DNA from 4 places in the Pseudomonas sp. R1-18 genome. Region 4 is predicted to be linked to each of the others. Evidence: predicted binding sites of a transcription regulator. Region 4 holds the regulator's gene; each other region holds the start of a gene.
What was found. The regulator sigma-54, encoded in region 4, starts transcription at its own class of promoters, with help from an activator protein. The targets are predictions, from matches to a motif close to ANTGGCATNNANNTTGCTNT.
Positions count from the first base shown of each region.

Region 1: glnK (P-II family nitrogen regulator) is a predicted target of sigma-54. The motif match lies at 6,181-6,200, and genes of this name have one in related genera.
Region 2: glnA (glutamate--ammonia ligase) is a predicted target of sigma-54. The motif match lies at 3,630-3,649, and genes of this name have one in related genera.
Region 3: J3P77_RS09135 (CmpA/NrtA family ABC transporter substrate-binding protein) is a predicted target of sigma-54. The motif match lies at 3,248-3,267, and genes of this name have one in related genera.

Region 1 is NZ_CP071658.1:4,728,034-4,736,023, forward strand. Features, by position in the region: gene dapF (diaminopimelate epimerase) at 1-655, shown strand, start outside; gene J3P77_RS21470 (DUF484 family protein) at 669-1,403, shown strand; gene xerC (tyrosine recombinase XerC) at 1,407-2,306, shown strand; gene J3P77_RS21480 (HAD family hydrolase) at 2,299-2,991, shown strand; gene sutA (transcriptional regulator SutA) at 3,171-3,497, opposite strand; gene J3P77_RS21490 (secondary thiamine-phosphate synthase enzyme YjbQ) at 3,596-4,021, opposite strand; gene J3P77_RS21495 (ammonium transporter) at 4,265-5,602, opposite strand; gene glnK (P-II family nitrogen regulator) at 5,637-5,975, opposite strand; gene J3P77_RS21505 (accessory factor UbiK family protein) at 6,395-6,679, shown strand; gene J3P77_RS21510 (YifB family Mg chelatase-like AAA ATPase) at 6,806-7,990, shown strand, end outside.
Region 2 is NZ_CP071658.1:299,375-307,364, forward strand. Features, by position in the region: gene J3P77_RS01345 (DUF4124 domain-containing protein) at 289-921, opposite strand; gene J3P77_RS01350 (DUF4124 domain-containing protein) at 905-1,429, opposite strand; gene J3P77_RS01355 (cupin domain-containing protein) at 1,462-1,890, opposite strand; gene glnA (glutamate--ammonia ligase) at 2,126-3,532, opposite strand; gene thiI (tRNA uracil 4-sulfurtransferase ThiI) at 3,864-5,318, shown strand; gene typA (translational GTPase TypA) at 5,461-7,281, shown strand; gene J3P77_RS01375 (YkgJ family cysteine cluster protein) at 7,458-7,913, opposite strand.
Region 3 is NZ_CP071658.1:1,998,227-2,006,216, forward strand. Features, by position in the region: gene J3P77_RS09125 (nitrate/nitrite transporter) at 1-991, opposite strand, end outside; gene J3P77_RS09130 (ANTAR domain-containing response regulator) at 1,323-1,898, opposite strand; gene J3P77_RS09135 (CmpA/NrtA family ABC transporter substrate-binding protein) at 1,911-3,119, opposite strand; gene J3P77_RS09140 (quinone-dependent dihydroorotate dehydrogenase) at 3,381-4,406, shown strand; gene rmf (ribosome modulation factor) at 4,532-4,747, opposite strand; gene rlmKL (bifunctional 23S rRNA (guanine(2069)-N(7))-methyltransferase RlmK/23S rRNA (guanine(2445)-N(2))-methyltransferase RlmL) at 5,294-7,567, shown strand; gene dacB (D-alanyl-D-alanine carboxypeptidase/D-alanyl-D-alanine endopeptidase) at 7,942-7,990, opposite strand, start outside.
Region 4 is NZ_CP071658.1:859,341-867,330, reverse strand. Features, by position in the region: gene J3P77_RS04030 (ATP-binding cassette domain-containing protein) at 1-446, opposite strand, end outside; gene J3P77_RS04025 (KpsF/GutQ family sugar-phosphate isomerase) at 749-1,723, shown strand; gene J3P77_RS04020 (KdsC family phosphatase) at 1,738-2,262, shown strand; gene lptC (LPS export ABC transporter periplasmic protein LptC) at 2,279-2,851, shown strand; gene lptA (lipopolysaccharide transport periplasmic protein LptA) at 2,838-3,386, shown strand; gene lptB (LPS export ABC transporter ATP-binding protein) at 3,387-4,112, shown strand; gene J3P77_RS04000 (RNA polymerase factor sigma-54) at 4,295-5,791, shown strand; gene hpf (ribosome hibernation-promoting factor, HPF/YfiA family) at 5,866-6,174, shown strand; gene ptsN (PTS IIA-like nitrogen regulatory protein PtsN) at 6,186-6,650, shown strand; gene rapZ (RNase adapter RapZ) at 6,653-7,510, shown strand; gene J3P77_RS03980 (HPr family phosphocarrier protein) at 7,526-7,798, shown strand; gene J3P77_RS03975 (superoxide dismutase) at 7,874-7,990, opposite strand, start outside.

The DNA of each region.
Region 1 (7,990 bases), 1.0 Mb from region 4:
TTTTCGCTACCGGATCTTCAATTCGGACGGTTCCGAAGTCGAGCAATGCGGCAACGGCGCGCGCTGCTTCGCCCGTTTTGTGCTCGACAAGCGCCTGACGGCCAAGCGCCAGATTCGCGTGGAAACCAAGGGCGGCATCATTGAACTGGACATCCGCAACGACGGACAGATCAGCGTTGACATGGGGCCGCCGCGCCTGGCACCAGCGCAAATCCCTTTCGAAGCACCTGAGCAGGCATTGAGCTACAGCCTTGAGGTCGATGGGCAAACCGTCGAACTGGCTGCGGTTTCGATGGGCAACCCTCACGCAGTGCTGCGAGTCGATGACATCAATGCCGCGCCGGTTCATCAGCTCGGCCCGAAAATCGAACATCACCCGCGCTTCCCCGCTCGGGTCAATGTCGGCTTCCTTCACGTAGTGGATCGTCAGCGTGCGCAATTGCGCGTATGGGAGCGCGGCGCCGGGGAAACCCAGGCGTGTGGCACCGGCGCCTGCGCTGCTGCCGTGGCGGCCATCACCCAGGGCTGGATGGATTCTCCGCTGTTGATCGACCTGCCGGGCGGGCGCCTGTCCATCGAATGGGCCGGCCCTGGCCATCCTGTAGTGATGACCGGCCCGGCCGTGCGGGTCTACGAAGGCCAAGTCCGGCTATAAGTGAGCAAATACGATGACCGATCAGCCTCCGGCTTCAACCGGCAACACCAGCGAATCGCCTGCCGATAGCGCAGCGCCCAATCTTGAAGCGGAGGCGGTCATCGCCTTCCTGCTCCAGCACCCCGATTTCTTCGCCGAACACGACGAGCTGCTGGTATCGATGCGCATCCCGCACCAGCGCGGTGATACGGTTTCGCTGGTAGAGCGCCAGCTCAAGCTGCTTCGCGAACGCAACATCGAGATGCGCCACCGCCTGTCCCAACTGATGGACGTCGCGCGGGACAACGACCGGCTGTTTGAAAAGACCCGCCGCCTGAATCTTGCACTGATGGACGCCTGCAGTCTCGATGAACTGGTGATCGCCGCTGAAGACAGCCTGCGCCAGGAATTCCAGGTGCCATTCGTCAGCCTCATTCTGTTCAGTGACAACCCCACGGCAGTGGGCCGCTGGGTCAGCAGCGCCGAAGCTCAAAAGGCCATCGGCGGCCTGATCGGCGAGAAGACCGTATGCGGCACGCTGCGCGAGCATGAGCTGACGTTCCTGTTCGGCGCCGACCAGAGCAAGGAAGTGGGGTCGGCGGCAGTCGTCACACTGAACCATCTGGGGCTGCATGGCGTACTGGCCATCGGCAGCCGTGACCCGCAACACTACAAAAGCTCGGTCGGCACGCTGTTCCTCAGCTATATAGCCGACGTGCTTGGCCGACTGGTGCCAAGGTTCAACCACTCGCTGCGCTCGGTCCGCTGATCCATGGAAAAGCAGCTGGACGCCTACTGCATGCACCTGCGCAGTGAGCGCCAGGTCTCGCCGCATACGCTGGAAGCTTATCGCCGCGACCTGAACAAGGTGCTCGCATATTGCGAGAAGGCGCAGGTTGCCAGCTGGGTGGACCTGGACATTCAGCACTTGCGCAGCTTCGTTGCACGTCAGCATCAGCAAGGCCAGTCTTCGCGCAGCCTGGCGCGCATGTTGTCAGCGGTGCGCGGCTTTTACCTTTATCTGAACCGCGAGGGCGTCTGCCAGCACGACCCGGCCAACGGCCTTTCTCCGCCGAAAGGTGAACGACGCCTGCCCAAGACGCTCGACACGGACCGTACCGCGCAATTGCTGGACGGCGGCGTGGAGGATGATTTCCTGGCGCGTCGCGACCAGGCCATTCTGGAACTGCTGTATTCGTCCGGCTTGCGGTTGTCCGAACTGACCGGGCTGAACCTCGATCAGCTCGATCAGAGCGCCGGGCTGGTGCAGGTGCTCGGCAAGGGCAGCAAGACCCGCGTGCTGCCGGTGGGCAGCAAAGCGCGCCAGGCACTGGAAAACTGGTTGCCTTTGCGCGCGCTGACCAACCCGCAGGATGACGCGGTGTTTGTCAGCCAGCAGGGCAAACGTCTGGGACCACGCGCGATCCAGATGCGCCTCAAAAGCGCGGGCGAGCGGGAGCTGGGTCAGAACCTGCATCCACACATGCTGCGCCATTCGTTCGCCAGCCACCTGCTGGAATCCTCGCAGGATCTGCGTGCCGTACAGGAATTGCTCGGGCATGCCGACATAAAGACCACGCAGATCTATACGCATCTAGACTTCCAGCATCTGGCCACCGTGTACGACAGCGCCCACCCCCGGGCCAAACGCAAGGGATCTGCTCATGATTAAGCTCGTCACGTTCGATCTGGACGACACCCTCTGGGATACTGCGCCCGCCATTGTCGGTGCGGAAGCTGCCCTGCGCGACTGGCTGACCGAGCACGCCCCGCTGCTTGGGCCGGTGCCTGTAGAGCATTTGTGGGAGATCCGCACACGCCTGGTCGAGGCAGAGCCGTCGCTCAAGCACCGGATCAGCGCGCTACGCCGCAAGGTCCTGTTTCATGCGCTGGAAGACGCAGGTTACGACTCCGAGGAAGCGCAGGACCTGGCCGACGAAAGTTTCGAGGTGTTCCTGCACGGCCGCCACCAGGTGCGGATATTTCCCGACGTGCAACCCACCCTGGAGATCCTCGCCAAGACCTACACGCTGGGCGTGATTACCAACGGCAACGCTGACGTTCGTCGCCTGGGGCTGGCGGACTATTTCGCGTTCGCGCTGTGCGCTGAAGACCTGGGCATCGGCAAGCCAGACCCTGCGCCGTTTCTGGAGGCATTGCGTCGTGGCAATGTTGATGCCGGCAATGCCGTGCATATCGGCGACCACCCCAGCGACGACATTGCCGGGGCACAGCGCGCCGGCATGCGCGCCATCTGGTACAACCCGCAAGGCAAGGCATGGGACGCGGACAGCCGCCCGGATGCCGAAATCCACAACCTTTCGCAACTGCCCGAGGTTCTGGGCCGCTGGGCATAAGCCGCGTCACCCGGCTACACCGGCACGACTCGTCGCTTGTAGGAGCGCGCTTGCCCGCGACACATACGACGCGCTGCGTCAGGCAAACCGCGTAAGGCTGTTCGCGAGCAAGCGCGCCCCTACAGGCCAAAAAAAGCCCGCAGCGACAGCGGGCTTTTTTTCAATACGACTGTGCTGCCTCAGATAGGGCGGCTGCCGTATTTGTTGTCAGGCTTCTTGGGCGGATCGGCGACCACGTTGGCCTCCACTTCCTGCACCTTGCCACCACGCGCCAGGAACTCTTCCATGGCACGGGCAAGAGCATCACGCTCCTTGTTCTTGGCTTCTACGCTAGGCAGTTCATCGACCGATACCGCAGCTTTGGCCTTGCCTTTGACAGGTGTAGCCGAGACTTCAGCACCATCGTCAGCGTCGGAGACGTCGTCTTCAGGTGCAGCAGCAAGCTCCTCACCTTCGTCTTCGCCTTCCAGGTCGTCTACCAGATCATCGTTGTCGTCGTCGCTCATGTTCTACCTCATGACTTGCGAAAGCAGATTAGTTATAGCCCGGCAGCTTTGAAACCCAAGACTGTCGGAAAAAATTCAATAACCGCCATGTCTGGCGATCATGCCCATTCACCCTGAAGGGTGGCAAGGACATTGCGAGCACCGCCTGAATCCCGGTGCTCACCTAGATAAACACCTTGCCAGGTGCCCAGCGCCAGTCGGCCGGCCGTAACTGGCAAAACCACCTGGCAGCCCAGCAAACTGGCTTTGAAGTGCGCCGGCAGGTCGTCAGGCCCTTCATCGTTATGCTCGTATCCGTCGGTGCTTTGCGGCACCAGCCGGTTGAAGAACCGCTCGAAGTCGCGACGCACGGCCGGATCGGCATTCTCGTTGACGGTCAACGAGGCCGAAGTATGTTGCAGCCACAAGTGCAGCAGTCCGACACGACAGTGACGCAGCTCGGGCAGGCCTGCGGTTATCTCGTCAGTCACCAGATGAAACCCACGAGGCCGGGGCCTGAGGGTAATCCTGGATTGGTGCCACATACCGTTCTCCGTACGCTCGGCGCGCATTCTAACTCGCCTGAGAAAAAAGCAAAGCGCCCAGTAATGCGGCTTTTGGACGAGTTGACATTCATACTGCCGGCCAAGTCGAAGGCACGTCATCAAACTGCCGAAATCCTGGCCAGCGGCAAGATCAATGACAGCGCAAACCTACAGTTGATTCACAAATGACAGACAAAAAAATGCCCGGAGACCGGGCATTTTTGTTTCCGCAACGGTTGCCGCTTACAAGTTGTAGCCACGCTCGTTGTGTTGCGCAAGGTCCAGACCTACAGACTCTTCTTCTTCGGTGATGCGCAGGCCCATCACCGCGTCCAGCACCTTGAGGATGATGAAGGTCACAATCGCGGTGTAGACCACTGTGAATGCCACGCCTTTGAACTGGATCCAGACCTGCGAACCGATGTCGGTCACGGTGCCGAAGCCGCCCAGCGCCGGGGCTGCAAACACACCGGTCAGGATCGCGCCGACGATGCCGCCGACGCCGTGGACGCCGAATGCGTCGAGCGAGTCGTCGTAGCCCAGCTTGCGCTTGAGGCTGGTCGCGCAGAAGAAGCAAATCACGCCGGAAGCCAGACCGATCACCAGAGCACCCATCGGGCCGACGGTGCCGGCGGCGGGAGTCACGGCAACCAGGCCTGCGACTACACCCGAGGCGATGCCCAGTGCGCTTGGCTTACCATGGGTCAGCCATTCGGCGAACATCCAGCCCAACGCAGCGGCAGCGGTAGCGATCTGAGTGACCAGCATCGCCATGCCTGCGGTGCCGTTGGCAGCCGCGGCGGAGCCGGCGTTGAAGCCGAACCAGCCGATCCACAGCATCGCCGCGCCGACCAGGGTGTAACCCAGGTTGTGCGGAGCCATCGGAGTAGTAGGGAAACCTTTACGCTTGCCCAGAACCAGACAGGCCACCAGACCAGCCACACCAGCGTTGATGTGAACCACAGTGCCGCCTGCGAAGTCCAGAACGCCCCAGTCCCACATCAGGCCGCCGACGCCGCCCCATACCATGTGAGCGATAGGCGCGTAGACCAGAGTGAACCAGATACCCATGAACACCAGCATCGCGGAGAACTTCATGCGCTCTGCAAATGCGCCGACGATCAGCGCCGGAGTGATGATGGCGAACGTCATCTGGAAGGTGACGAAAACCGCTTCAGGGAACAGCGCTGCCGGGCCGGTGAGGCTCGCCGGTGTAATGCCCGCCAGGAACGCCTTGCCCATGCCGCCGAAGAAAGAGTTGAAGTTGACGACGCCAGCTTCCATACCGGTGGTGTCGAAGGCGATGCTGTAGCCGTAGACGACCCACAGAATGCTGATCAAGCCGGTAATGGCGAAGCACTGCATCATCACGGAAAGGACGTTTTTCGAGCGAACCATGCCGCCGTAGAACAGCGCGAGTCCCGGAATGGTCATGAACAGGACCAGCGCGGTGGCGGTCAGCATCCATGCGGTATCGCCGGAATTGAGTACAGGTTCGGCAACCGGATCAGCCGCCAGGGCCAGACCAGGTAATGCAAGGGACAACAGGGCTCCTAGCCCTGCGAATTGACGCAGAGTCATATTGTTTTCTCCTGGGGCTTTGGGGTTTGGCGGCTTAAATAGCGTCGGTATCGGTTTCGCCGGTACGGATGCGGATAGCCTGTTCCAGATTCACTACGAAAATCTTGCCGTCGCCGATCTTGCCGGTGTTAGCGGCCTTGGTGATGGCCTCGATCACGCGGTCCAGATCCTTGTCGTCGATCGCGACATCAATCTTTACCTTGGGAAGGAAGTCGACTACGTATTCAGCACCGCGATACAGCTCAGTGTGACCCTTCTGACGACCGAAGCCTTTGACTTCGGTAACGGTGATGCCCTGCACGCCGATTTCGGACAACGACTCGCGCACGTCGTCCAGCTTGAACGGCTTGATGATTGCAGTGACTAGCTTCATGAAACTTTCTCCCGAATTGGTGGACTTGCCCCAGGAAAACAAACCCGACTCAAGTCTAAGCGCAGTGCCTGGCTTTGTAACGCGTCGGTCGCCGGATAAACTCCGGACCAACTCCAGAAAACCGCTTCTGACGAAACATTCCCCGCTCCGCCTGCCGCACTGCCTTCGTCACAGCGACTGCATCAGTGCATGGGTCATCAGCCACTAAGCAGAAAGCTTGCCATCTCTCTGCGATTCGCTGAATACAAGCCTTGCAGCCATGAAACCGGTGTGCGGCAACGATCCAGCGCCCCGCTTACGCACAACTATAGTGCGCACGTGCCCGCGACGATGCTCAATAACCGTGCACCGATCCGCTGCGAAATCAGTGCCGGACGCTGCGTGCTACACTGCGGCCACTCTGACTCCGGAAGATCATCATGCTCGCGCCAAAAGCTTTCCTGGACGCCCTGAGCGGCCATGCCACCCGCCTCTTCAACGGCGACACCCCGTTGCCCCGCGGCGAATTCGAAACCCAGTTCAAGGCTCTGATGCAGAGCGCCTTCAGCAAGCTCGATATGGTCAGCCGTGAAGAGTTCGACAGCCAGATGGCCGTCCTCGCCCGCACTCGCGCTCGCCTTGAGGCTCTGGAAGCGAAGGTTGCCGAAATGGAAGAGAAGATGTCCGCTCCCACTCCGGTAGACGTTCCTCGCGATCCGCTCTGAGCCGTGTCATCGGCCTGCGGCCGCGCCGTAGAGCCGAAGCGGGTTTACACCCTGTATCCATTCCTTTGCTCGCCACGCTCCTGAATGTCGCACGATGACGTCCGTCGAGTATTCAAGGAATGAATCATGTCTCTGGCCATTGTTCACAGCCGAGCCCAAGTGGGCGTGGAAGCCCCCGCTGTAACTGTTGAAGCGCATCTGGCCAATGGTCTGCCGGCCCTGACCCTGGTGGGCCTGCCGGAAGGTGCGGTCAAAGAGAGCAAGGACCGCGTGCGCAGCGCCATCCTCAACTCGGGGCTGGACTTCCCGGCGCGGCGCATCACGCTCAATCTCGCGCCTGCCGATCTGCCCAAAGATGGCGGCCGCTTCGATCTGGCCATCGCGCTGGGGCTGCTAGGTGCCAGCGGGCAGGTGCCGCTGGTAGCGCTGCAGGATATCGAGTGTCTGGGCGAGCTGGCGTTATCCGGGGCGATTCGTCCGGTGCAAGGCGTACTGCCTGCCGCGTTGGCGGCCCGCGCCGCGGAGCGCACGCTGATCGTGCCGGCAGCGAATGCGGAGGAAGCTTGTCTGGCATCGGGTTTGCGCGTTATCGCAGTGAACCACCTGCTGGAGCTGGTTGCGCATTTCAATGGCCAAATGCCCATTAGCCCTTATCAGGCCAGCGGACTGCTGACCCGGGCTCATCCCTACCCCGATCTCAATGAAGTTCAGGGCCAGACCGCCGCCAAGCGGGCCTTGGTGGTCGCGGCCGCTGGCGCGCACAACCTGCTGTTCAGCGGACCGCCGGGCACTGGCAAGACCCTGCTCGCCAGCCGCCTGCCCGGTCTGCTGCCGCCGCTGGACGAACATGAAGCACTGGAGGTTGCCGCAATCCAGTCGGTGGCCAGCCAGACGCCGCTCATTTGCTGGCCACAGAGGCCGTTTCGTCAGCCGCATCACTCGGCGTCCGGCCCTGCGCTGGTAGGCGGTGGCAGCCGTCCGCAACCCGGTGAGATCACCCTGGCCCATTACGGCGTGTTGTTTCTGGACGAGCTGCCCGAGTTCGACCGTCGGGTCCTGGAAGTCTTGCGCGAACCGCTGGAGTCAGGCCACATCGTCATCTCGCGGGCGCGCGACCGGGTACGCTTCCCGGCCCGCTTTCAGCTCGTGGCGGCCATGAATCCCTGCCCTTGTGGCTACCTCGGCGAGCCGACCGGACGCTGCCGCTGTTCCACCGAGCAGATTGAGCGCTATCGCAACAAGCTGTCAGGTCCGTTGCTGGACCGCATCGATCTGCACCTTACCGTCGCCCGCGAAGCGACCGCGCTGCAT
Region 2 (7,990 bases), 560 kb from region 4:
GGCACATTGCAGTCGCGCAGTGCGGGCGCTGGCTGGTATCGCTGGCATGAGTAGGGCCGCTGATACGGCACGCAATGGTCATGCTGTGTCAGCAAGTTGCAAAAACCAAACCAAGGCTCCGAAAAGAAGCGTTTTATTCAGGGGAATGGATCTTTTTGTTCTCCGCTGCCCACTTTAAGCGCCGACGGCGGCTCGTTTGTGAACCATTCTGGGCTGTCGCTGTGCAGGGTTAAACGCATCATGCACCAATAAGGTGCTGATGATGAAGGCGGTGGCAAGCGGGCTGGATCAGAAGAAAGGCAGGATGCTGCTTTTCTCTTCGGGCTTGTCCTTGAGCGGGCACTCTGGCCGCACGCCGTACTCATCGGTCTTGCAGGGTCTTGTCGCCCGCTTTTGCGCGAGTGTGACGCGTTGCAGGTGAAAAGGCTGGTTGGGCGTCTTCTCCAGCACCCGGTCCAACTCGTCGAATATCTCAACCGAGACCTGATGGGTGCCTCGGTCGATGTTGTGCAACGGGAATACGGGGCTGCGCCCTGGCTCGCCGACGACCTGACCATCGAGCATCAGCCGATAACGATGGCCGGGCTGCAGCGGCGGTTCGCTGGTGACCGTGACGATCAGGTCGCCGCTCGGGCTGCTGATCGTGGCATCAGGTTCCGGTATCAGCACCCGCAGCAAATCATAGTGAAACATCGGGTAAACGACCGGCGCTTGGGGAGCAGCCTTGAGCGTTCGTGTGGGCGGAGCGCCGGTCATGCTGTTGCTGGGCGCGATCTCGACCCGCTTGGCATTCTTGCGCGGCTGATCGGTAAAGACCCGATTGCCGTTGGCATCGATGTAGGTATAGACATCCGCGACCGCCGACACACTCGACAATGAAAGCAGGCACACCAGCAGGCGGACTTCAAGGCCGATTGACATGGACTCTCTGCACCGTAAGCGTAAGCGTTGGGCTTTGTTGCAGGATGCCCTGCGCATCCTGCACGGCGACGGCGAAGCTGTGCTCGCCGCGGTCGATGTTTATCACCTGAAAGCGCGGGATGTTGGTCGGTTGCCCGTAGGGATTGCCATCGACCAACAGTTGCATCAGGTGCCCGGACCTGAGCCGCGGTTCAATCCTGACGCCGATGGTAAAGGTGCCGTTGTTGGCGCGTAGCGCTTCGTCCGTCGGCAGGTCGGTCAGTTCAAGCGTGCTGTAAGCGGCTTGCGGCTGCTCCGGTTCGGCAGTTGGAGCCGACTGAACAGATCCGGCGCGTGGCGCTGCAGGCTCTATGCTGTTCAAAGGCGGGAGCTCGACGGTCTCCGCCTTGATCCCGTCCGGCGGCTGATTGCTATAAGCCGTATTCCCGTTGGCATCGGTGTACTTATAAATCTGTGCTGCCACGGGCAGGCTGATCAACAGCAGCAGGCAGGCAAAGGATCGACGCATGGGGGCTCCGAATGCAGGGGCTGGATGCCGGTTCATTGCGACAGGGGCGTTCCGGGAGTGCCAGCATAGAACACAATCAGCTCGACCGGTTCACTGCCGGTCACGCCTCGATGCACGGTATCGACCATTTCCGCGAGTGTATCGCCGGCTTTGAGCAGGATGGTATGCGGAGTGTCCTTTGCCTGCACAGTGATCTGCCCTGAAACCACATAAGCCGCGTTGGGTATTGCATGCCGATGCCATTTGAGCGCGGTTTCGGCCGGGATGCTGATTTTCAGAATTGTCAGCTCCGGCTGGCCGTCCGGATAGCGAGTGTAGGGCGTGCCATCCCAGGAGGCGGTGCTTTTCAGCAGTACTTGCGAAGTGACTGGTGGCATTGCCGCAGACGGCGGTGCGTCTTCGGCGATCGCACTACCACTCAGCATCAGGATGACGGCGAAAAAAGAGGTTGCTCTGCTCATGATGAAAACTCACGGGTATGGCACAAGTCGCAACAATGCCTGTGAGTCGAGGGCGGATGGCGGTAAACATATACCGCACAGCTAACAGAGGTGAGCGTCGTTCAGCGAATCCCGGTCGCACGTGGATCAGCAGGCGCATGACCCTCGGCGCGCCGTTGGGCATGGTGTTTCTCCAGAAACGAAAAGACCTCCCGAAGGAGGTCTCCTCTACGCCGCCAGAGCAGGCGCGGCTGGATCAGCAGCTGTAGTACAGCTCGTATTCCAGTGGGTGTACGAAGGTGCGCACTTTGATTTCTTCTTCGCTTTTCAGCTCGATGTAGGCATCGATGAAGTCGTCGCTGAAAACGCCGCCTTTGGTCAGGAACGCACGACCTTTGTCCAGCTCTTCCAGCGCTTCTTTCAGGCTGCCGCAAACTTGTGGGATCTCTTTAGCCTCTTCAGGCGGCAGATCGTACAGGTTCTTGTCAGCTGCATCGCCAGGGTGAATCTTGTTCTGGATGCCGTCCAGGCCAGCCATCAGCAGAGCGGCGAACGCCAGGTACGGGTTGGCCGATGGATCCGGGAAGCGTGCTTCGATACGACGGCCACGTGGGCTGGAGACGTAAGGAATACGGATCGAAGCGGAACGGTTGCGAGCCGAGTAGGCCAGCATTACCGGAGCTTCAAAGCCTGGTACCAGACGCTTGTAGGAGTTGGTCGACGGGTTGGTGAAGCCGTTCAGCGCCTTGCCGTGCTTGATGATGCCGCCGATGAAGTACAGGGCGGTGTCGGACAGACCGGCATAGCCTTCGCCGGCGAATGTGTTCTTGCCATCTTTGGAGATGGACATGTGAACGTGCATACCCGAACCGTTATCGCCGTACAGAGGCTTTGGCATGAAGGTCGCGGTGCGGCCGTAGGCATCGGCAACGTTGTGTACGCAGTACTTGAGGGTCTGAACTTCGTCAGCCTTCTTGACCAGCGTGTTGAATTTCACGCCGATTTCGTTCTGGCCGGCAGTCGCCACTTCGTGGTGGTGAACTTCGACGACCTGGCCCATTTCTTCCAGGGCGTTGCACATTGCGGTGCGGATTTCGTGGTCGTGGTCGAATGGCGGAACCGGGAAGTAGCCGCCTTTGACGCCTGGACGGTGGCCCTTGTTGCCGCCTTCCACGTCCTGATCGGACATCCACGAGCCTTGCTCGGAGAAGATCTTGAACATGGAGCCGGAAATGTCGGACTTGAACTTCACTTCGTCGAAGATGAAGAACTCAGGCTCGGGACCGGCGAAGACGGTGTCACCGATACCGGTGGACTTGAGGTATTCCTCGGCGCGATGGGCGATGGCGCGTGGATCGCGATCGTAGCCCTGCATGGTCGAAGGCTCGATGATGTCGCAAACCAGGATCAGCGTCGGCTCTTCGGTGAACGGATCGAGAACAGCGGTTTCGTCGTCCGGCAGCAGGATCATGTCGGAGGCTTCGATGCCTTTCCAGCCGGAGATGGAAGAACCGTCGAACATTTTGCCGACTTCGAAGAAGTCGTCTTCCAGCGCGTCGCGAGCCGGCATGGTCACGTGGTGCTGAGTACCTTTGGTATCCGTGAAGCGCAGATCAATCCACTTAACGTCATGATCTTTGATGAGTTGAACCGACTTCGACATGGTGTCCTCCGGGTGGATAAGAGCCTGTTGTAGTTTTGGCCCTTTGAATTTGGTGATGCCGGCCCGAATACTCGACCAAGGCAACCTGCCTCACAAGGGAGCAATTTGCATGCCAGTGCCCCGTGTTGGGATTCGTGCCTCAAGCGCAGGCATTTCGGGCTTAAAACAGCGATCCACGGCAATTCTCCGCACCTTTATAGCGCTTGCCGTCACTGATACGACCCTTTTTGGTGCGCTGATGATTGGCAGTACGATAACTGGTTAAACCTTGAGCAATTTCCGCTATAATCCGCGCCCCCCTTTTTTGGCCGGCATCCTACGCACCGTTTCTATGAAACTAATCGTCAAAGTTTTCCCAGAAATCACCATCAAAAGCCCGCCGGTCCGCAAGAAATTCATTCGGCAGCTGGGCAAGAACATTCGTACCGTGCTCCGGGAACTGGACGCGGACATTGTTGTGGGTGGTGTGTGGGACAACCTTGAGGTGGAAACCCGGTCGACCGATCCCAGAGTCCTGCAGGGCATCACCGAGCGCCTGAGCTGCATGCCGGGCATCGCGAATTTCCTGCAGGTTGCCGAATATCCTCTGGGCGATATGGATGACATCGTTGCCAAGTGCAAAGAGCACTACGGCGACCTGCTGCCCGGCAAGATGTTTTCCGTGCGCTGCAAGCGGGCCGGCCGCCACGATTTCAGTTCGATGGACGTCGAGAAGTACGTCGGCAGCAAGCTGCGGATGCAGTGCGGCGCCGCCGGAATCGAGCTGAGGAAGCCGGACATCGTGGTGCGCATGGAAATTCGCGACCAACGGTTGTTCGTCATCCACGACCAGCACAAAGGGCTGGGCGGATACCCGCTCGGTGCGCTGGAACAGACGCTCGTGCTGATGTCCGGCGGCTTTGACTCCACTGTCGCGGCTTATCAGATCATGCGCCGCGGGCTCATGGCGCATTTCTGCTTCTTTAATCTGGGTGGGCGCGCCCACGAGCTGGGCGTGATGGAAGTCGCGCATTACATCTGGAAGAAGTACGGCAGCTCTCAGCGGGTGCTGTTCGTCAGTGTGCCGTTCGAGGAAGTTCTCGGAGAAATCCTGCAAAAAGTCGATAACAGTCATATGGGTGTAGTTTTGAAGCGTATGATGTTACGCGCTGCATCCGCGGTCGCCGACCGACTGGAGATCGACGTGCTGGTAACCGGCGAGGCGATTTCCCAGGTGTCCAGCCAGACGCTGCCGAACCTGTCGCTGATCGACTCGGCAACCGACAAGCTGGTCCTGCGGCCGCTGATCGCGAGCCACAAACAGGACATCGTCGACCAGGCGACTGAAATCGGCACCGCCGACTTCGCTCGGCACATGCCTGAGTATTGCGGGGTGATTTCGGTCAACCCCAAGACCAACGCCAAGCGCAACCGCGTTGAGTATGAAGAGCAACAATTCGACATGGCGATTCTCGAGCAAGCGCTCGAACGCGCCAGGCTGGTCCCGATCGACAAGGTGATCGAGGATCTGAGCCGCAGTGTCGAAATCGAAGAAGTCAGTCAGGCGCTCGCCGGCCAGGTCATCATCGACATCCGCCATCCGGATGCTCAGGAAGACGAGCCGTTGCAAGCGCCGGGCATCGAGATACAGACCGTGCCGTTCTATGCATTGAACAGCCGATTCAAGGAACTGGATAACACGCGCCAGTACCTGTTGTATTGCGACAAAGGCGTCATGAGCCGCCTGCATGCTCATCATTTGCTCAGTGAGGGGCATGCCAATGTGCGCGTATATCGACCGAGCTAAGTGCCCGGGGCTGTTTGCCTGTGGCTTGCGTCACCGGCCCCCCGACACCAGTCGCCAAGCCGTACCGGCTTTTGCCGACTCCTAACTGTAATGGCTGTCTGTTTTCAGTCAGCAGACCGAATCCTCTGATCGAGATACACAAGTGATCGAAAATCTACGCAACATCGCCATCATTGCTCACGTTGACCATGGCAAAACCACCCTGGTCGACAAACTCCTGCGTCAGTCCGGCACTCTTGAGCGCAACGAGCTCAACGACGAGCGCGTCATGGACTCCAACGACCAGGAAAAAGAGCGTGGCATTACCATTCTCGCGAAGAACACCGCGATCAACTGGAACGGCTACCACATCAACATCGTGGACACCCCGGGCCACGCCGACTTCGGTGGTGAAGTAGAGCGCGTGATGTCGATGGTCGACTCCGTTCTGCTGCTGGTCGACGCTCAAGACGGCCCTATGCCGCAAACCCGTTTCGTGACCAAGAAGGCTTTCGAAGCCGGCCTGCGTCCAATCGTGGTCATCAACAAGGTTGACCGTCCGGGCGCGCGTCCTGACTGGGTTCTGGACCAGATCTTCGACCTGTTCGACAACCTGGGCGCCACCGAAGAACAGCTGGACTTCAAAGTCGTCTACGCCTCGGCCCTGAACGGCATCGCCGGTCTGGACCACACCGAAATGGCTGAAGACATGACCCCGCTGTACCAGTCGATCGTCGACAACGTACCAGCGCCGGCTGTTGACCGTGAAGGTCCGTTCCAGATGCAGATCTCCGCTCTGGACTACAACAGCTTCCTGGGTGTTATCGGCGTCGGCCGTATTGCTCGTGGTCGCGTCAAGCCGAACACTCCGGTTGTCGCCATCGACGTTGACGGCAAGAAGCGTAACGGCCGTATCCTGAAGCTGATGGGTCACCACGGTCTGCACCGCATCGACGTTGAAGAAGCAGCTGCCGGCGACATCGTCTGCATCAGCGGTTTCGACGAGCTGTTCATCTCCGACACCCTGTGCGATCCAAACAACGTAGAAGCGATGAAGCCGCTGACCGTTGACGAGCCAACCGTTTCCATGACTTTTCAGGTAAACGACTCGCCGTTCTGCGGCAAGGAAGGCAAGTTCGTCACCAGCCGTAACATCAAGGAACGTCTGGACAAGGAGCTGCTGTACAACGTTGCTCTGCGCGTTGAAGAAGGCGACACCGCTGACAAGTTCAAGGTTTCGGGCCGTGGTGAGCTGCACCTCTCGGTTCTGATCGAAACCATGCGTCGCGAAGGCTTCGAAATGGCCGTAGGCCGTCCGGAAGTGATCATCCGTCGCGTTGGTGACGTGAAGCACGAACCGTACGAAAACGTGACCATCGACCTGCCTGAAGAAGCGCAGGGCGCGATCATGGAGCAGATGGGTCTGCGTAAAGGCGACCTGACCAACATGGTTCCGGATGGCAAAGGCCGCGTTCGCCTTGAGTACAACATCCCGGCTCGTGGCTTGATCGGTTTCCGTAACGAATTCCTGACCCTGACTTCCGGCGCAGGCATCCTGACCTCGATCTTCGACCGTTACGACGTGATGAAGTCGGGCGACATGTCCGGCCGTCAGAACGGCGTTCTGGTTTCGGTTGAAACCGGCAAGGCGTTGACCTACTCCCTGGAAACCCTGCAGGCTCGCGGCAAGCTGTTCGTTGAGCACGGTCAGGAAATCTACAACGGTCAGATCGTCGGCCTGAACAGCCGCGACAACGACCTGGGTGTAAACCCTACCAAGGGCAAGAAGCTCGACAACATGCGTGCTTCGGGTAAAGACGAAACCATCGCTCTGGTTCCGCCTGTCAAGTTCACTCTGGAACAGGCTCTGGAATTCATCCAGGACGACGAGCTGTGCGAAGTCACTCCTAAGTCCATCCGTCTTCGCAAGAAGATCCTGGACGAAAGCGAGCGTACCCGCGCTGCCAAGAAAGCCAAGGCTTGATTTAAGCCCGGCTGAATAAAACGCCCCCGGTCGAAAGGCCGGGGGCGTTTTTTTATGCCTGCTGCTTGGTCTGTTGTAGGAGCGCGCTTGCCCGCGACCGGCGTAGTGTCGGTGAATGCATCTACAACTGAGGGAATGCCGTCGCGGGCAAGCACGCTCCTACAGGGGAGCGTGGCTCAAAACTTCAGCGGCACCCGACCGGAATTGGAGTTGAGCGTACCGCTGCTCTGACGCTCGACAGCCTTCGGCTTGTAGGCGCAATAACCCGGACGTGGTCCGACCTTGGGGTGGTTGCGGCAGGTGTCCGGGCGTTTGTCGTAGATGGTGCACAGGCGGCTCTTGCGATCCAGATACAGACAATCGTTGTTGCTCATGCGCTGCAGGGTGAAGATCTCGGATTTTTGGTTGTAGCGCTCGACGATCCCTTCTTTCTGCAAACGCTTGGCGATGTTTTTCGCCGGTTCGCCACGCTCGAACTCATCCACGATCCCGATGCGGATCAGATCTTTGATCTTCACTTCAACCGGCAAGGTGCAGCAGCTGGAAATGCAACCTCCGCACATATGGCTGGAGTATTTGGCCCAGGTATCGATGCGATCGAGTTCTGCGGCGGCGATCAGGGTGGGTTTCATTTGAGTTCAAGCTTCCGGGTGAATCGGGCGCGCGATCATACAGCGTACGCACGCAATTGTCCGCGAACCGGACAGGC
Region 3 (7,990 bases), 1.1 Mb from region 4:
CCTTGCGAAAACGCTGCGGGACCAGTTGGAACACCGCGCCGTTGCCTGCACCCAGACCGAGCATCGCGGCAACGAACAATGCCAGCGCCGCCCAGGAACTGGGCAGGTTGAAGCCGACCGCGGCGATGCCGATGGCGGCGATGGTGTACATGACGGTGAGGGTGCGGATGCCACCGAACCGGTCGGCGAGCGCGCCGCCCAGCGGGCGCATCAGGCTGCCGCCGAACACGCAGGCCGCTGTGTAATAGCCTGCGGTGATCGGGCTCAGGCCGTACTGGTCATTGAAATAGCCGGGCAGGGCGCTGGCCAGACCGATGAATCCGCCGAAAGTCACACTGTAGAAAAACATGAACCACCAGCTGTCGCGGTCGCCCAGCGCCTTGAGGTAATCACTCATGGATTTTGGCTTGGCGCGTTCCGGCGCGTTGCGTGCCATCAGGCTGAACGCGACCAGCGTCAGGACCAGCGGGATCAGCGCCAGGCCGAATACATTGCCCCAGCCGAAACTGGCCGCGAGCACCGGTGCCAGCAATGCCGCCAGTACCGTGCCGGAGTTGCCGGCGCCGGCAATGCCCATCGCCTTGCCTTGATGCTGCGGTGGATACCACTGTGAAGCGAGCGGCAGCGCGACGGCAAAGGACGCACCGGCCATCCCCAGGAACAGGCCGAGGATCAGGGCCTGTTCGTAAGTATGAATGCCCAGCTGCCAGGCGCCGAGCAGGGCGGCGATCACGATGACCTGGCCGATGATGCCCGCTGTCTTCGGTGAAAGCTGGTCGGCAAGCAGCCCCATCAGAAAGCGCAACACCGCACCGGCAAGGATAGGGGTAGCGACCATCAGGCCGCGTTGCTGGGTGGTCAGTTGCAGGTCGGTGGCGATCTGTACCGCCATCGGGCCGAGCAGATACCAGACCATGAAGCTCAGGTCGAAGTACAGGAACGCTGCGAACAAGGTCGGTTTGTGGCCGGCTTTCCAGAAGCTTGTATCCATTGCACACCTCATCATCGGCTAGTGGGTCGGGCCTTGACCGCGACTCGAAGGAATCCAGACGTTGTGGCGAAGCGCAGCGCGCACCGCCGGCCCCGTTCATCAGGGCCAAAACGCAAAAACGTCGCCTCTGTTCTGCCGGGGCAGATCAGATGGGCGACGTCTTTGTCGTAAGGGGTGGCAACCGCCTTTGGCTACCGGTGATGTTTGTTTAGCAAGAGGTGGGCCAGATTCGGAAGGGCGTCATGCTTTTCCGTAGCAGCGGTGATGGGAGGCGTCTGGAACTGGCGCTGCGCGCCAGGGCTCCCCAATCCGCCCGGCAGGCAATGTGGTTCTATCCAAGCAATTCGCTCATCGCAATGATCTGCTCGGCCACCTGAATCAGCTTCTGCTGACGGCTCATCGCCTGGCGACGCATCAAGGTATAGGCCTCTTCTTCGTTGCAATCCTTCATCTTCATCAGCAAGCCCTTGGCCAGTTCGATGCGTTTGCGCTCGGCCAGTTGCTGGTCGCGGGCCTGAAGCTGCGCGCGCAGCGCCTGGTCGCTTTCGAAACGGGCCATGGCAACGTCGAGAATCGGCTGCAAGCGCTGGGCGTGGATGCCTTCAACGATGTAGGCGCTGACCCCTGACTTGATCGCCTGACGCATGACGCCGGGATCGTGTTCATCGGTAAACATGACGATCGGCCGCGGCTGGTCGCGGCTGACCAGCACCACTTGTTCCAGTACATCGCGGCCCGGCGACTCGGTATCGATCAGAATCACATCCGGGCGCAAGGCCTGAACACGGGCGGGCAGGTCAATCATCAGACCCGATTCATCGATTACCTCGAAACCCGCTTCGCTCAAAGCGGCCTTCAGGCGCCCGACTTTCTTTGCCGTGTCATTGATCAGCAAAATACGCAGCATCTTCTGGCCTCCTCAATGACTGGCGACGGGTGAGCGTTCGGCCATCGCATGCAGCTTGAAGCTGCGCGCGTAGGCCCTCGGGTCGCTGCCATCCCAGATCTTGCCGTCGATCAGCTGACTGCTGCGCAGCGGTGTGGCTGGAATATCGATGCCGAGCGCCTCCGCCGCCTGGCGATAGAGCGCCAGTTGCTGTACGCGGCTGGCTACCGCCAGATAATCGGGGTCGTCGCGCAGCAGGCCCCAGCGGCGGAACTGGGTCATGAACCACATGCCGTCCGACAGCCATGGGAAATTCACTTCGCCTGCGCCATGGAAGCGCACTGCGTGGTTGTCCTGCCATTGGTTCCCCAAACCGTCGCTGTAGCGACCGAACAGCCGTGGCTCGATACAGTCCAGCGGCGCGTCCAGGTATTCTGCGCCGCTCAGCAGCTGGGCGGTACTGCGGCGGTTTTCCGGGCTTTGCTCGATGAACCGGCTTGCCTCGATGACCGCCATGATCAGCGCGCGGGCGGTGTTGGGATTCTGTTCGACGAACTCCCGGGTACAGCCCAGCACCTTGCCGGGATGGTCGGGCCAGATCGCTTGGCTCGTGGCCATGGTGAAGCCCAGCTCGCGTGATACGGCGCTGGCGCCCCAGGGTTCGCCGACGCAGAAGCCATCGATGCGGCCGGCTTGCAGGTGTTCGACCATTTGCGGTGGCGGCACGACCACGCTGTCGACATCCTCCAACGGATGGATGCCCTGGCTGGCGAGCCAATAGTAGAGCCACATGGCATGGTTGCCGGTGGGGAAGGTCTGCGCAAAGGTCAGTTTTGATCCGCTTTGGTGCGCGCGCCTGTCAAGTGCCTCAGGAGTGACCACGCCGGCGTCCTGAAGCGGACGGGACAGGTTGATGCACTGGCCGTTCTGATTCAGCCCCATGAGAATCGCCATGTCGGTCGCCGGACCGCCGCCGATGCCCAACTCGACTGCGTAGGTCATGCCGTACAGACTGTGCGCGGCCTGCAACTGGCCGCTGACCAGTTTGTCGCGCAGGCCGGACCACGAGGTCTGGCGCTTGAGGTTGAGGGTCAGACCATACGGCTGGGCAAATCCCTGTGTGGCGGCGACAACAAGTGAGGCACAATCGGTGAGCGCCATGAAGCCCAGGTCGACACTGGACATCTCCGGCGCATCGCTGCCGGCCACCCACGCGAGCGGATTGCGTTTCGGTGTGTTCATAGGGCTTGCTTCATCAAGATCACGTCCATAAAAAAGGCGTCGCTCGGCCCACTGCATCAAGCAAGGGCCCAGGCAACGCCATTGTCCATGCACTGCTCCGCCGTTGGAGACAGTGTCGATATCTGGTTGAAGCAAGGCATATGCCAGCGCGCGGGCAGGCACGCGCCGCTACGGCTAAGTTTGCCGTGCATCTCGCCTGCGCGGCCTTCACACGGCTATAATCGCGCCCTGAATTCAGCTTCTCACGAGCCTAGCCCGCCCATGTATAACCTGGCCCGCCAGTTATTGTTCAAACTCTCCCCGGAAACCTCCCACGATCTGTCGCTCGACCTGATCGGTGCCGGCGGGCGGCTGGGCCTCAATGGGCTGATGTGCAAGGCGCCCGTCAGCCTGCCGGTGACGGTCATGGGACTGCAGTTTCCCAACCCTGTCGGTCTGGCGGCCGGGCTGGACAAGAACGGCGCGGCCATCGACGGCTTCGCGCAACTGGGTTTCGGCTTTGTCGAGATCGGTACTGTGACGCCACGCCCGCAACCGGGCAATCCCAAGCCGCGAATCTTCCGCCTGCCAAATGCCGAGGCGATCATCAATCGCATGGGCTTCAACAATCTGGGCGTCGATCACCTGCTCGGCCGTGTGCAGGCGGCGCGTTTCAATGGCGTGCTGGGTATCAACATCGGCAAGAATTTCGATACGCCCGTTGAGCGCGCGGTCGACGACTACCTGATCTGCCTGGACAAGGTCTATGCCCATGCCAGCTACATCACGGTCAACGTCAGCTCGCCGAACACGCCGGGCCTGCGCAGCCTGCAATTCGGCGATTCGCTCAAACAGCTGCTCGAAGCGTTGAGCAAGCGACAACAGGAGCTGACCCTGGCGCACGGCAAGCGCGTTCCGCTGGCGATCAAGATCGCTCCGGACATGACCGACGAGGAAACCGTGCTGGTCGCCGCCGCGCTGATCGAATCGGGGATGGATGCGGTCATCGCCACCAACACCACCCTGAGCCGCGAGGGCGTTGCAGGATTGCCGCACGCCGACGAAGCAGGCGGTCTGTCGGGTGCGCCTGTGCGTGAGAAGAGCACCCACACTGTGCGGATGCTGGCCGGCGAACTGGCCGGGCGTATGCCGATCATCGCGGCGGGCGGCATTACCGAAGGGCGGCACGCGGCCGAGAAGATCGCGGCTGGCGCGAGCCTGGTTCAGGTGTATTCCGGGTTCATTTACAAAGGGCCGGCGCTGATTCGCGAGTCAGTCGATGCGATTGCCGCAATGTCACGAGGCTGAGTGGATTGCAGGGAGAAGGGGGCTCATCAAGAGCCCCCGGGTCTAAGCCCGCCGCCCGGGTGGGGCGTGCATGGTGCGAAGGTGAAGATCAGTCGATGGGTCTTGATGGACTGGTCGGAATTACCTCATCCGACCGCGTGAAGTTCGTTGAGTCTGTGGATTCCCGCAGTACCGGTCATACCGTCCCAATTGTCGCCACGTCCTTCTCGCCAGCCGTTGATCCATGCCTGGCGTACCGAGGGCAGAGTAAAAGGGCAAAGTTCACGGGATTTACCATGAACGCCGTACTGATATCCGCGTAAAAATGCTCTTTCCAACGGATCACGCTTAAGTCTTCTCATAGGGTATTGCCCTCGTCTGTTGACTGTTACATCCCTTGGACCTCATGGTGAGGTCGGGCAGAAAGTTCTGCCGTTGGTGCCCGCTGCCGGCGTCGCGGGCCTTGGTGTCGTTACCATTGCAGTGACGACCTGAGGTGATTTCTAACCAAAGCACCAGGTGCTGTGAATGACCGTTTTGTCATAAGCACGTCACATTCCGGCGTCTGGGGCGATAAGCAGGACGGCAAAATAAGAATTATTTACCGTGCAACCCTGCTGACCCGTGGGCTGCAGGCGAACGGGGCGTGACCTGCGGCGATAGCCGATTGCTCCGTATCCGAATGGTTAAGGCGACGAAAGGTCACGAGAAATTGCAAAATTGCCTACCTTCACGGGTAGCTTATGCAGTTTGTAAATAATGATTGCTGCCGTAATGCCATGAGTTGGCATACGGCGGACCGGCACACATTCGCGTGCCACGCAGGCGTTCTCCCTGAAAGGCGCCTGTTTTGAATCTGGTAGGGCAATGCGTTGCCCGCCGCTGACGGCTCAGGCCCTGGAATACACATGTCGGATCGCTACGAACTTTTCCTCACTTGCCCCAAAGGCCTCGAAGGGCTGCTAGCCGAAGAGGCCGCGAGCCTTGGCCTTGAGGAAGGCCGCGAACATACCTCTGCCATCCGCGGCATGGCCGACATGGAGACTGCTTACCGGCTGTGCCTGTGGTCGCGCCTGGCGAACCGCGTGCTGCTGGTGCTCAAACGCTTCCCGATGAAGGACGCCGAAGACCTCTACCACGGCGTGCTGGACATCGAGTGGCAGGACCATCTCGAAGCGGACGGTACTATCGCTGTCGAATTCAGCGGTCACGGCTCCGGCATCGACAACACCCACTTCGGTGCCCTGAAGGTCAAGGACGCCATCGTCGACAAGCTGCGCACGCCCGACGGCGAGCGTCCTTCGGTCGACAAGATCAACCCGGATTTGCGCGTGCATCTGCGGCTGGACCGTGGCGAGGCGATTCTGTCGCTGGACCTGTCGGGCCACAGCCTGCACCAGCGCGGTTATCGCCTGCAGCAGGGGGCCGCGCCGCTCAAGGAAAACCTGGCGGCGGCGATCCTCATCCGTGCCGGCTGGCCGCGCATCGCCGCGGAAGGCGGCGCGCTGGCGGACCCGATGTGCGGGGTTGGCACCTTCCTGGTCGAAGCGGGCATGATCGCGGCCGACATCGCACCCAATCTCAAGCGCGAGCGCTGGGGTTTCTCGGCGTGGCTGGGCCACGTACCGGCGCTGTGGCGCAAGCTGCACGACGAAGCACTGGCGCGTGCGCAGGCCGGTCTGGCACGTCCGCCTTTGTGGATTCGGGGCTATGAAGCCGATCCGCGGCTGATTCAGCCGGGCCGCAACAACATCGAACGCGCCGGCCTGAGCGAATGGATCAAGGTCTATCAGGGCGAAGTGGCGACATTCGAGCCGCGCCCGGATCAGAACCAGAAAGGTCTGGTGATCTGCAACCCGCCCTACGGCGAGCGCCTCGGTGATGAAGCCAGCCTGTTGTATCTCTACCAGAACCTGGGCGAGCGCCTGCGTCAGGCCTGTCTGAACTGGGAAGCGGCGGTATTCACCGGCGCGCCGGATCTGGGCAAGCGCATGGGTATTCGCAGCCACAAGCAGTATTCATTCTGGAACGGCGCGCTGCCCTGCAAGCTGCTGTTGATCAAGGTGCTGCCCGATCAGTTCGTCACCGGCGAGCGTGGTACTGCCGAACAGCGCCAGACCGAACGCGAGGCTGCGGTCGAAGCATCAAGTGAAGCTTCGAGTGAGGCCTCGGGCGAAAAGCGGTTCAACAAGAACGGCAACCCGATCAAGCCGGCGCCCGTCGTCGTGGAGCAGGCGCGGCTGAGCGAAGGCGGGCAGATGTTCGCCAATCGTCTGCAGAAGAATCTCAAGCTGATGGGCAAATGGGTGCGCCGCGAGGGCATTGAATGCTACCGCGTGTACGACGCAGACATGCCCGAGTACTCGCTGGCCATCGATCTGTACCATGACTGGGTGCATGTGCAGGAATACGCCGCGCCGAAGTCCGTCGATCCGGAAAAAGCCTCGGCGCGATTGTTCGATGCGCTGGCCGCCATTCCACAGGCGCTGAACATCGACAAGAGCCGGGTAGTGATCAAGCGCCGCGAGCGCCAGAGCGGCACCCGGCAGTACGAGCGTCAGAGTTCCCAGGGCCAGTTTCTGGAAGTGAACGAAGGCGGGGTGAAGCTGCTGGTCAATCTGACCGATTACCTGGATACAGGCCTGTTCCTCGACCACCGCCCGATGCGCATGCGCATCCAGCGCGAAGCGGCCGGCAAGCGCTTCCTCAACCTGTTCTGCTATACGGCAACCGCCAGTGTGCATGCGGCCAAGGGTGGTGCGCGCAGCACGACCAGCGTCGACCTGTCACGCACCTATCTGGACTGGGCACGGCGCAACCTGTCGCTCAACGGGTTCTCGGACAAGAACCGTCTGGAGCAGGGCGACGTGATGGCCTGGCTGCAGGCTTCGCGTGACGAGTACGACCTGATCTTCATCGACCCGCCGACCTTTTCCAATTCCAAGCGCATGGAAGGCGTCTTTGATGTGCAGCGTGATCAGGTCGAGCTGCTGGACCTGGCCATGGCGCGGCTCGCGCCGGGCGGCGTGCTGTACTTCTCCAACAACTTCCGCAAGTTCGTGCTGGACGAGAATCTGGGACAGCGCTACGCCGTCGAAGAAATCACCGCGCAGACTATCGACCAGGATTTCGCCCGAAACAGCAAGATCCACCGTGCCTGGAAGATCACCGCCAAGGCTTGAACTGCGGCTCCTGCAACCATGTGCGTGCGGGAGCCAGCTTGTTGTGGGAGCCAGCTTGCTGGCGACAGTGCCGGTTCAGCCCACACGTCTGTGTCGTCTGACTAGCAGCACTCGCCAGCAAGCTGGCTCCCACAAAACGTAAGCAGCTCATATTCGTGCGGGAGCCAGCTCAGTTAACTGTGGGAGCCAGCTTGCTGGCGAGACAATCCAACGATCTGGCGCGTAGCGGCAGCAGGGCATCGCCCTTAGCTCAAGTCAGACTCAAGCCCGTGGGAGCCAGCTTGCTGGCGAGAGTGCCGGTTCAGCCCACACGTCTGCATCGTCTGACCAGCAGCACTCGCCAGCAAGCTGGCTCCCACAGCGCCGCTAAAGCCTCAGGGCTGTTCGATCGACACGGTGGTGTTGGTCAGCTTTGGCTGTCGG
Region 4 (7,990 bases):
ATGCCGCCGGACAGTTCGTCCGGCATCAGCTCGACCGCCCCGCGCAGGCCGACGGCCTGCAACTTGAGCAGGACGATATCGCGGATCATCTCTTCGGGCAGCTGAGTGTGAACCCGCAGTGGAAACGCAACGTTCTCGAACACATCCAGGTCCGTGAACAGCGCGCCGCTCTGGAACAGCACGCCCATCTGCTTGCGCGCATCGAACAGATCGCTGCGCGACAGCTCCGGCAGGTTCTGGCCATTGACCAGCACCTGACCGGCGCTGGGCCGCAACTGGGCGCCCATCAGGCGCAACAGGGTCGTCTTGCCACTGCCCGACGGCCCCATGATCCCGGTGACCTTGCCACGCGGGATACGAATATCGACATTATTGAAAATGCTGCGCGTCCCTCGTTTGAAGGAAAGTCCTTTCAACTCGACCGCGTAGGCGTCATCGGCACTCATCTAAACTCCTTGCGATACGGCCCGGTCCGCTGGCTGCACAGCCCTGCGGGATGGGCGCCGCCCGGGTGGGCCGAACAAGCGGCGAACTATATCACCCACCGACATGCCACCCAAGAAGAGAACCGGCGTACCGATGAATATCCATTGTTGTTCTGTGAAAGCCATTTGAATCTGGCCAGCCATTTACACGGTAATGAAGACGCACGAAAACGCCTTGAGAACACACGGCGACGATCAGACGTGAGGGAAATCTACATTACCGCTATAATCGCCGCCTTTTCACAGTCTGACTGATTCAACACATGAGCCAATCCAGCGACCTGATTCAATCCGCGCAACGCACCATTCGCCTTGAAATCGAGGCTATCGAAGGCCTGCTCGCGCACATCGACACGGATTTCGTACGCGCGTGCGAAATGATCCTGGCGAGCAAAGGCCGCGTTGTAGTGGTCGGCATGGGTAAATCCGGACACGTGGGCAATAAAATCGCAGCAACGCTGGCGAGCACTGGTACCACCTCGTTTTTCGTTCATCCCGCCGAAGCCAGCCACGGCGACATGGGGATGATCACCTCGGACGACATTATCCTGGCGCTGTCCAACTCGGGCTCCACCAGCGAAATCGTCACGCTGCTCCCGCTGATCAAGCGCCTGGGCATCAAGATGATCAGCCTGACCGGCAACCCCGACTCGACGCTGGCCAAAGCGGCTGATGTCAATCTCAACGCTCGGGTGGAACACGAAGCCTGCCCGCTCAACCTTGCTCCGACGTCGTCGACGACCGCGGCGCTGGTCATGGGCGATGCGCTGGCAGTCGCTTTGCTCGAAGCCCGTGGCTTTACCGCGGAAGATTTCGCATTTTCCCATCCAGGCGGCGCACTTGGGCGGCGCTTGCTGCTCAAAGTCGAGAACGTCATGCACAGCGGCGACAGCCTGCCCATGGTTCAGCGCGGCACGCCGTTGCGTGACGCACTGCTCGAAATGACACGCAAGGGCCTGGGCATGACCGCCATCGTCGAGCCGGATGGTAAGCTGGCCGGAATCTTCACTGACGGTGACCTGCGTCGCACGCTGGACTGCGCGCTGGATATCCGCCAGTGCGCCATCGACGACGTCATGACTGCCCATGGCAAGACTGTCCGCCCGGACATGCTCGCCGCCGAGGCGCTGAAAATAATGGAAGACTTCAAGATCGGCGCGCTGATCGTCGTGGACGCGGACGACCGTCCGGTCGGCGCTTTCAACCTGCAGGATCTCTTGCGCGCCGGTGTCATGTAATGGAAGGTACTGCGATGACTACTGAACTGATGCAACGCGGCAAGCAGATCAAACTGGCCGTCTTTGACGTGGACGGGGTTCTGACCGACGGTCGCCTGTACTTTCTGCAGGACGGCAGCGAGATGAAGGCCTTCAATACACTGGACGGTCAGGGCATCAAGATGCTGATCGCTTCAGGCGTGACGACCGCAATCATCAGTGGCCGCAAGTCATCGATGGTAGAGCGACGCGCCCAGAGTCTCGGCATCGAGCATCTGATTCAAGGCCGGGAAGACAAACTGGTTGTACTCGATCAATTGCTCGCCACGCTCAATCTCGACTACGAACAGGTCGCGCACCTGGGCGACGACCTTCCGGACCTTCCGATCATTCGACGGGTCGGATTAGGCATGGCGGTTGCGAACGCGGCGAGTTTCGTCCGCCAGCATGCGCACGGCGTGACGCAGGCGCGCGGCGGCGAAGGCGCTGCGCGTGAGTTCTGCGAGCTGATCCTGAGCGCTCAGGGCAACCTCGAAGCGGCCCATGCCGCCTATCTATAGAAGCCAGAAGCCGATCATGTTGAGCAAAAAAATTCGCAAGTTCCTGGTATTCGGCGTGATCGGCCTGTTGGTCGCTGCGGCCGGCTATTGGAACGTCAGCCCGGAACGCTTCATGGACCAGCCCGCCGCCGGCGTCGACGAGGCTGCCATCGACTTTTACGCGATCAACGCGCGTAGTGTTCAGTACCTGCCTGACGGAAAGATGCAGTACGAGATGACTGCCGACAAGGTCGAACACGTGAAAGCGACCGACGTGACCTTGCTGACCACACCCGATCTGCAGATGTACCGTGGGACCGCGTTCCCGTGGCACATCCAGAGCGAGCGCGGCGAGGTTTCGCCTGGTGGCGAAGAAGTCGAGCTGATTGACGCCGTGCGTATCGCGCGCACCGATGAAAAGAAACGTACGACTATCATCACCAGTAGTCGCATGACCGTATTCCCGCAGAAGCAATATGCGCAGACCCAGCAAGTCGTTAGAATCGACGCCGGCGGCGGTGCGACTACGGCCAAGGGAATGAAAGCGTATTTGAACGACGGCAGGATGGACCTGCTGTCCAACGTAAGAGGACAGTATGAGGCTCGTTAAAACCCTTCCTTTTTTGCTCGGTCTGGGCGCGGCACTGGGAAGCGCGAGCGCCTGGTCCCTGCCAACCGATCGGGATCAGCCGATCCACATCCAGTCCGACGACGCTCAGCTCGATGACAAGAAAGGCGTTGCGACCTACAAGGGCAACGTGATCATCACCCAGGGCTCGATGAAGATCACTGGCAACACCGTGACCATCACCCGTAATGCCCAGGGCGAAGTCGACGTGTTCACGTCGGTCGGCAACCTTGCGTACTACGAGCAGAAGCCTTCGGTGGACAAACCGATCGTGCAGGCTTACGCCGTGACGATTCAGTACTACGCGGCGCAGGATCGCATCGTGCTGATCGACAAGGCCAAGGTCGTCAACGATGGCAACACGTCCGAAGGCGAGAAGATCGTCTACGACACCGTCAGGCAGATCGTGAGCGCCGGCCGCGCCAACGGCGGCAGCAAGGTCACCACGCCTCGCCCGCGGATCGACATGGTCATCCAGCCGAAGAAGAAATCCGAACAACCGCAGAAGGCCCAGTAAATGGCGACGCTCAAAGCCCAGCATCTGGCTAAAAGCTACAAGAGCCGCCAGGTCGTGCGCGATGTCAGCCTGTCCATCGAAAGCGGTCAGATCGTCGGCCTGCTGGGACCCAACGGTGCCGGCAAGACGACCTGCTTCTACATGATCGTCGGTCTGGTCCAGGCGGATCAGGGCCGCGTTCTGATTGATGATCTGGACGTCAGCCACCAGCCAATGCACGGTCGCGCACGCGCCGGTATCGGTTACCTGCCGCAGGAAGCCTCGATCTTTCGCAAGCTTTCCGTGGCCGACAACATCATGGCCATCCTTGAAACCCGCAAGGAACTCGACACGGCTGCTCGTCGCAAGGAACTGGAGAGCCTGCTGCAGGAATTCCATATCAGCCATATTCGCGACAACCTGGGCATGAGCCTGTCGGGTGGTGAACGTCGTCGGGTGGAAATCGCGCGGGCGCTGGCGACGGCCCCGAAATTCATCCTGCTCGATGAACCATTCGCAGGCGTTGACCCGATCTCTGTTGGCGACATCAAGCAGATCATCCATCACCTGAAGGCCAAAGGCATCGGTGTGCTCATTACCGACCACAATGTCCGCGAGACACTTGATATCTGCGAAACAGCCTACATCGTGAACGATGGACAGCTGATCGCCGAGGGCGACGCGCAAACCATTCTGGCCAACCAGCTGGTGAAAGAGGTTTACCTCGGCCACGAGTTCCGCCTGTAAAGATCCCGAGAGTCGCCCGCTCAGGCGATTCATGCCTAAGGCCCGGCTTGACAATGCTTTATTTGTCACGACGCTCTAGGCAAAGCCTCCGGTTTCAGGCATATAATTTGCTTAAGTTGGCGCTTCGGCGCCCTGTAGTGGATGGCGCATGTGCGCCGGCGAATAAGGTTTAAGCCCCTGCCATGAAACCATCGCTAGTCTTGAGAATGGGCCAGCAGCTGACGATGACGCCGCAGCTGCAACAGGCCATCCGCTTGCTCCAGCTATCGACCCTGGACCTCCAGCAGGAGATTCAGGAGGCGCTGGAGTCGAACCCTATGCTGGAACGCCAGGAAGAAGGCGACGACTTCGACAATTCCGACCCGCTGGCAGACAACATCGATCAAAAGCCCACCGTCGAGGTTCAGGAACCGACCTATCAGGAAACCGCCGCATCCACGGTGGACAATCTGGAGGATGGCGAGTGGGGCGAACGCATCCCCAATGAGCTTCCGGTGGATACCGCCTGGGAAGACGTCTACCAGACCAGTGCCAGCAGTCTGCCGAGCAACGACGATGACGAGTGGGATTTCACCACCCGCACTTCGGCCGGTGAAAGCCTGCAGAGCCACCTGCTCTGGCAACTGAACGTCGCCCCGATGTCCGACAAGGACCGGCTGATTGCCGTCACCCTGATCGACTGCATCAACAATCAGGGGTATCTCGACGAAACCCTCGAAGAGATCCTCGATTCCTTCGATCCGGAGCTGGATGTCGAACTGGATGAGATCGAAGCCGTTCTGCACCGTATCCAGCAGTTCGAACCAGCCGGCATCGGTGCCCGCAACCTGAGCGAGTGTCTGGCGCTGCAGCTGCGCCAGCTGCCCGGCAAAACGCCATGGCTCGCCGAAGCGCAGCGTCTGGTCACCGAATATATCGACCTGCTGGGCAGCCGTGACTACGCGCAGCTCATGCGCCGCATGAAACTCAAGGAAGACGAACTGCGCCAGGTGATCGAACTGGTACAGAGCCTCAACCCGCGCCCTGGATCGCAGATCGAGTCGACCGAGCCGGAATACGTCATCCCTGACGTGATCGTGCGCAAGGACAACGAACGCTGGCTGGTTGAGCTCAATCAGGAGTCGGTTCCGCGCCTGCGAGTCAATCCGCAATACGCAGGTTTTGTCCGTCGCGCCGATACCAGCGCCGACAACACGTTCATGCGCAATCAGCTGCAAGAGGCCCGCTGGTTCATTAAGAGCCTGCAGAGTCGCAACGAAACGCTGATGAAGGTTGCCACTCAGATCGTCGAGCATCAGCGCGGCTTCCTTGAATACGGCGATGAAGCGATGAAGCCGCTCGTTCTGCATGACATCGCCGAGGCGGTTGGCATGCACGAGTCGACGATCTCGCGCGTTACCACGCAGAAGTTCATGCATACGCCACGCGGTATCTATGAGCTGAAATACTTCTTCTCCAGCCACGTAAGCACCTCCGAGGGCGGCGAATGCTCGTCCACGGCGATTCGCGCAATCATCAAAAAACTGGTTGCCGCCGAAAATCAGAAAAAGCCGTTGAGTGATAGCAAGATCGCTGGTTTACTGGAGGCACAAGGCATTCAAGTAGCCCGCCGCACAGTCGCCAAGTACCGTGAATCTCTCGGGATCGCACCGTCGAGCGAGCGTAAGCGACTGATGTGATGCAGGCCGCGCCACAGCGTTCCAGCGGTGGGTCTTCAGCCCACCTCTTTATGCACTGGCAAAGGAGAAGCTGTATGCAAGTCAACATCAGTGGACACCAACTGGAAGTGACCAAGCCCCTGCGTGAATACGTGGAGCTCAAGCTCAAGAAGCTGGAGGGGCATTTCGACAAGATTACCAATGTGCAGGTCATCATGACGGTCGAGAAGCTGAAGCAGAAGGTTGAGGCCACGTTGCATATTCCCGGAGGGGAAGTAGTAGCGAATGCTGAACACGACGACATGTATGCAGCCATCGACCTGCTCACTGACAAGCTAGACAGACAATTGCTCAAGCATAAGGAAAAGCAGCAGAACATCCTTAAAGGTGCGACAGCTCGCTAACTCTCATTCAAATGATCCGACTTGAAAATATCCTGACCCCCGGCCGTTCTCTCGTGAACGTGCCGGGTGGCAGTAAAAAACGCGTACTCGAAACCATTGCCAATCTGATCGGCCGTGAAGTGCCACAAATGGATTCGCAAACCGTTTTCGAGAGCCTCGTTGCCCGCGAAAAGCTGGGCTCGACAGGCTTTGGCAATGGCATCGCCATTCCTCACTGCCGCCTGCCCAACTGCACCGCACCCGTGAGCGCAGTCATTCACCTCGATGCACCTGTGGAATTCGATGCCATCGACGGCGCTCCGGTCGACCTGCTGTTTGTCCTGCTGGTCCCGCAAGCCGCCACCGATGAACACCTGGAGCTGCTGCGTCAGATCGCAAGCATGCTGGACCGTGCCGAAGTGCGCGACCGCCTACGCAGTGCCGAAAGCGGTGAAACGCTTTATCAAGTGGTGCTGGACGTACAGAACGGCCACTGAACATGCGCATGATCATCGTGAGTGGCCGCTCAGGCTCCGGCAAGAGCACGGCGCTCGATGTGCTGGAAGACAGCGGGTTCTACTGCGTTGACAACCTTCCGGCCGGCCTGCTTCCGGAGCTCGCCGAACGTGCGCTGATCAATACCGAGCTGGCTGAGCCGTTGCTGGCGGTCTCCATCGATGCCCGGAACCTGCCCAGCCACCTGACCCGCTTCCCATTGATGCTCGCCGAAGTGCGCGCCCGCAATATCCAGTGCGACGTGCTCTATCTGGATGCGGACGAAGCGACACTGCTCAAGCGGTTTTCCGAAACCCGGCGGCGTCATCCGCTCAGCACATCGGATCGTTCGCTCGCCGAAGCGATTCGTGACGAAAGCACCCTTCTCGGCCCGATCACTGATCTGGCGGACCTGAAGATAAACACCACGCATCTGAATCTCTATCAGTTGCGCGACACCCTCAAACTGCGGCTGCTCAACAAGCCGGAGCCCGGGACCGCATTTCTCATCGAGTCATTCGGCTTCAAGCGTGGCATGCCCGTGGACGCCGACCTGGTGTTCGATGTTCGCTGCCTGCCAAATCCCTACTGGAAACCGGAGCTGCGCGACCATTCAGGTCTGGAGCAACCGGTTATCGAGTACCTAGCGGCGCAACCGGACGTCGAGGAAATGTTCCAGGACATCTCCACCTACCTCAACAAATGGCTACCCCGCTTCGCGGCCAGCAATCGCTCGTATGTCACTGTCGCTATCGGCTGCACTGGCGGGCACCACCGCTCCGTCTACCTGACCGAACGGTTGGGCAAGGTGCTGCAACAGACACTCAAGAACGTTCAAGTCCGCCACCGCGACCTAAGCTGAAGGATTTTCACTGCGATGCCCGCTCGTCAAATCACCATCATCAACAAACTGGGGCTGCATGCCCGCGCAGCCGCCAAGTTCGTGGGCGTAGCCGGCAAATATCCTTGCCAGATCCGGGTAGGTCGCACACCTGAAAGCATGGTCGACGGCAAAAGCATCATGGCCGTGATGATGCTGGCTGCCGGCAAAGGCACAGAAATTCATCTGTCGACTGAAGGTGAAGGCGAGCAGGACGCGCTGGATGGTCTGGTCGAACTGATCAACAACAAATTCGACGAAGGCGAGTAAGCGCCGCCCGGACAGGCTCCGCAGGCACGCTCCGCAAGCATGGTTGCCTTGCAGGAGCGCGCGGGTGACGCGGAATCAGGCCAGCGCTGCGTCGTAACGCCGCGAAACCTCGTCCCAATTGACGACGTTGTAGAACGCGTTGATGTATTCGGGACGGCGATTCTGGTAGCGCAGGTAATAAGCATGCTCCCA